One region of the Actinomadura sp. WAC 06369 genome, then DNA from elsewhere that is predicted to be linked to it. Evidence: riboswitches for the same ligand, from Rfam matches in the RefSeq annotation. Region 1 holds a riboswitch; the other holds the start of a gene.
The links. Region 1 has a riboswitch for cyclic di-AMP ahead of DMH08_RS13660 (CHAP domain-containing protein). Riboswitches for the same ligand answer to the same signal wherever they lie in the genome.

Region 1 (2,192 bases):
CTTGGCGAGGACCTCCTCGTGCAGGGTCGGCATGCCCGCCAGGGTACCCGCGGGCGGTCCGGCGGCCCGGCGCCCGGGCGCCCGTCCGGAGACGCCGAAGGCGCCCGGCGGGGATGCCGGGCGCCTTCGGGACGCGCGTTGGATCGGGCGCGTGTTGGATCAGGCGCGTAAGGGGATCAGGCGTAGTCGGGGTAGCCGTAGCCGACGACCTGGCCCTTGTCGCGGGTCTTCTCCTGGACGGAGTTGTCGACGTTGCCCTCGATGGTGTCGATGGTGCCGTCGCCGTTGTCCTTCTCGACGATGCCGACGTGGTCGATGGCGCCGATGGAGCCGCCCGAACCCGCGCCCCAGTCGTAGAAGACGACCGCGCCGGGCTTGGCCTCCTGGCCCCAGCGGTCCTGGTCCTTGAACCAGCTCGCGTGCTGGACGGTGTAGGCGTCCCAGCCCATGTTCTTGACGCCGGTCTGCGAGCCGAGCCAGGACACGAACATGTCGCACCACTGGGCGCCCTTGTAGGCGTCGACCGAGAAGCCGCCGTCGCGGGCCGCGGTCGCCTCGGCGTGCGGCGTCGAGACGTACCAGTCGTGGAACTTGGTCATGTCGCCGGGCCCCTCCTCCTCGATGCCGACCTGCTCCTTGGCCAGGTCGATCACCTCGGACGCCGCGACGGCGCGCGGCGGGACCTTCCAGCCCTCGGCCTTCGCCTCGGCCGCGGTCATCGCGCCCGACGCCTCCGTCTTCCCGGAGTTCTGCGCCGCCGCGACGGTACCGCCGCCGGCCGCGCCGTGCGCCTCGGTGGCCGCGTCGGCCCCGCCGAGGGGGTGGAAGGCCGTCAGCCCGACGGTCCCGGCCAGCACCGCGCCGACGGCGACGCCGACGGCCCGCTCCTCCGGGCTCAGCCGCTTCACGGCGGCCTGCGGGTTGAAGCGCTTCACGGACTCGCTAAGTCGATCGAAACGACCGGTCATGCAGGGAATCTCCTTGTCTCCCATGGCGCCTACCGGGTTAGCTGACGGATTCGGGCATGGAAGAGCCCTACGGCGCGCTCGGGACGCGCCGATTCACCCCTGGTACTCGGGTCCCCGGCTCCGCTCGGCCCTCAGGGCCTCGTGCGGACTCGGCCTGCGCGCCGCGATGCGGCGCTGGATTGTCGGATTTCGCTGAGCGACTGCTCTCGGGCTCCGGTGAGCGACCGCTCCCGGAGGGCGCGCGTTCCTGGCGCGCGTCGCGTGCGTGATCCGCTCCGCGACGACGGCCGCATCCCTGGCACGGCCGACCGCGGCACTCGAAGTGCCGCGTGGTTCAGGTCGAAGGTACCAACCATCCCCGGGAAAGCAAACCAAGTCAAAAGCGATCTTTTCCCTGGTCAAGTGCCTTCCAAGGACTTACCAACACCCACCCGCCGGATGTTCTTCCCGATCTTTGCCCGTCAGTCCGAAAGGGCGGCGCGCGCGCGAGCGGCGCGGATCGCGGCGGACAGGCTCGCGATGTCGTAGGCGCCGTGGTGCCGCCGCCCGTTGACGAAGAAGGTGGGCGTGCCCGCGACGGTGCTGAGGTCGGCCGACTCGATGTCCGCGGCGACGTGCGCGGCCCCGGCGCGGGCGTCCATGTCCCGGGCGAAACGCGCGAGGTCCAGGCCGACGCGGGTCGCGTGCCCGCGCAGGTCGTCGGCTTGCAGGTCGCCCTGGTCGGCGAGCAGCGCGTCGTGCATCTCCCAGAAGCGGCCCTGGCGCGCGGCGGCCTCCGCGGCCTCGGCGGCGAGCTGGGCGTGGAGGTGGACGTCGGTCAGCGGCAGGTGCCGCCAGACGTACCGGACCTCGTCCCCGAAGTCCGCGAGGAGCCCGCGGACGACCGGTTCGGCGCGGCCGCAGTACGGGCACTCGTAGTCGCCGTACTCGACGATCGTCACCGGGGCGTGCCGCGGCCCGCGCACGTGGTCGCGCTCGGGGTCGACGGGCACGGCCAGGTCGACGATCGCCTCCGCCCGCCCCAGCAGCGCCCGGAGCCGCAGCCCGGGCGGCAGCGCGGCGAGGACGGCGGTGACGAGCCGGGAGGTCAGGAACGCGGCCGCGAGGGTGCTCAGGACGCCGATCTTCGCGTCGTCCAGCACCTCGCCCTCGAAGGCGTGCGTCGCGATGAGGAGGGAGACCGTGAACCCTGCCGCGGACAGCGTGCCGCCGGCGGTCAGCGCC
Region 2 (2,192 bases), on a different contig from region 1:
GGCCCGGACCCGGCCCGGATGCGCGGCGGCGAGGCGCTCCGCGACGTCCCCGGTGCGGTCGGTGCTCGCGTCGTCCACGATCACCGTCTCCACGGAGCGCAGCGACTGCGCCAGCGTCGAGGCGACCGCCCGGGGCAGCCGCCGCGCGTCGTTGTAGGCGATCACCACCACACTGACATCCGGGCGCACCCGCATGGGCCTCCCTCCGCTCCTCCGCGTGCCAGGGATTCCTTTCCAGGAACGGCGGAGGGAGGTCCAAGCGCGGCCAAAGCCTGTCAATGGTTCGCATTACCGTGCGAACGCCGAAGGCGCCCGGCGGAGCGCCGGGCGCCTTCGTGATCGGCCGGTGCCGGTCGATCAGGCGTACTCGGGGTAGCCGTAGCCCACGATCTGGCCCTTGTCGCGGACCCTTTCCTCGACGGCGTTGTTGCTGTTGCCCTCGATGGTGCTGACGGTGCCGTCGCCGTTGTCCTTCTCGACGATGCCGACGTGGTCGATGTCGCCGATGGAGCCGTCCGAACCGGCGCCCCAGTCGAAGAACACGATGGCGCCCGGCTTGGCCTTCTGGCCCCAGCGGCCCTGGTCCTCGAACCACTTGGCGTGCGACACGGTGTAGGCGTCCCAGCCCATGCCCTTGACACCGGTCTCCGCGCTGAGCCACGACACGAACATGTCGCACCACGCGGCGCCGTTGTAGGCGTCCACCGAGAAGCCGCCGCTGCTCGCGGCCGCCTCGGCGCGCGGCGTCGACGTCCACCACTCGTGGAACTTGGTCATCTTGCCCGGGCCCTCTTCCTCGATGCCGACCTGCTCCTTGGCGAGGTCGATCACCTCGGACGCCTCGACGGCGCGCGGCGGGACCTTCCAGCCCTCGGCCTTGGCCTCGGCCAGGCTCATCGTCGAGGACGACGCCGGCTCGGCCTTCTCCGCCGCGGTGTTCGTGACGGCCGCGGCCTTCTCGACGGTCGGGCCCGCGGCCTCGGTGGCCGCGCTCGCTCCCGCCATGGGGTTGAACACCGACAGCCCGACGGCGCCGGCCAGCACCGCGCCGACGGCAACGCCGACGGCCCGGTCCTCGGGGGTCACGCGCTTGATCGCGAGTTCGGGGGCCAGCCGCTTGACCGCGGACTGGGGGTTCAGGCGCTTCACGGACTCGGTAAGTCGATCGAAACGACCGGTCATGCAGGGAATCTCCTTGTCTCCCATGACGCCTACCGGGTTAGCTGACGGATTCGGGCATGGAAGAGCCCTACGGCGCGCTCGAAACGCGCCGATTCACCCCAGAAACTTGGGTCCCCGGCTCCGCTGCGGCCCTCGTGGACCTGCGCGGACTCGGCCTTCACGCCGCGCGTGCGGCGCTGGATTGTCGGATTTCTCTGAGCGACTGCTCTTGAAGGGGCGCGCGTGCATGGCGCGCGTCGCGTGCGTGGACCGCTCCGCGACCGGCGGCCGCGCCCCTGGCACGGCCGGTACAACGCGTGGATCGCGCTGCGAGATTCGGGTTGAAGGTACCAACCTTCAGAAAGAAAGCAAACCAGGCCAAAATTGATCTTTTCCCTGGTCAAGCGGCCTTCAAGGACATCCCAACGCTCACCCGCGGGCCGTTCTTCCCGATCTTTATCGGCGGTCCCGGAACCCTTGGCGCACAGGGGTTGCCGGGCACCGCCGTCCGGCGCCCCCGGAGATCGACGAGACGCCCGGCGCGACGGCCCGGCACCGCCCCCCGGGCCGCCCACCGCCGCCTTGGCTGTGCCCTAAGTCACACCACCGCATCGGCGCAGGTCAGAGGCGGCGTCCGTCACTCGACCCGGAGCGCGAACAGGGTGGTGTCGTCCGCCGCCCGGTCGTGCTCCATCCGCGCCAGCACCTCGTCGAGCGCCACCTCCGGACGGCCCGACCCCTCCTCCAGGATCCGCGTGAGCCGCTCGATGCGCTCGTCCAGATCCGCGTCCCGGCGCTCCACCAGGCCGTCGGTGTACAGGAAGACCATGTCGCCCCGCACCAGCGGAGTCTTGATCGTCGTGTACTCCCACCCCGGCATCGCCCCCAGCATCGGATCCCGGACGACCTCGAGCGGCCACGCCCGCCCGCCCCGCACGAGGATCGGCGGCGGATGCCCCGCGCACGTCCACTCCATGACGCCCCGGCCCGAGTCGAAATGCCCCACGATCGCGGTGCCCGTCGCGGGCGGG

Region 2: another riboswitch for cyclic di-AMP. It lies ahead of DMH08_RS02665 (CHAP domain-containing protein); the one in region 1 lies ahead of DMH08_RS13660 (CHAP domain-containing protein).

Annotation. Positions count from the first base shown of each region.
Region 1 covers NZ_QHJN01000040.1:20,107-22,298, forward strand. Annotated here, with positions in the region: gene DMH08_RS13655 (FadR/GntR family transcriptional regulator) at 1-33, opposite strand, end outside; gene DMH08_RS13660 (CHAP domain-containing protein) at 177-968, opposite strand; cyclic di-AMP (ydaO/yuaA leader) riboswitch at 981-1,108, opposite strand; gene DMH08_RS13665 (Na+/H+ antiporter NhaA) at 1,430-2,192, opposite strand, start outside.
Region 2 covers NZ_QHJN01000006.1:58,597-60,788, reverse strand. Annotated here, with positions in the region: gene DMH08_RS02670 (bifunctional glycosyltransferase/CDP-glycerol:glycerophosphate glycerophosphotransferase) at 1-195, opposite strand, end outside; gene DMH08_RS02665 (CHAP domain-containing protein) at 358-1,182, opposite strand; cyclic di-AMP (ydaO/yuaA leader) riboswitch at 1,195-1,348, opposite strand; gene DMH08_RS42285 (PP2C family protein-serine/threonine phosphatase) at 1,799-2,192, opposite strand, start outside.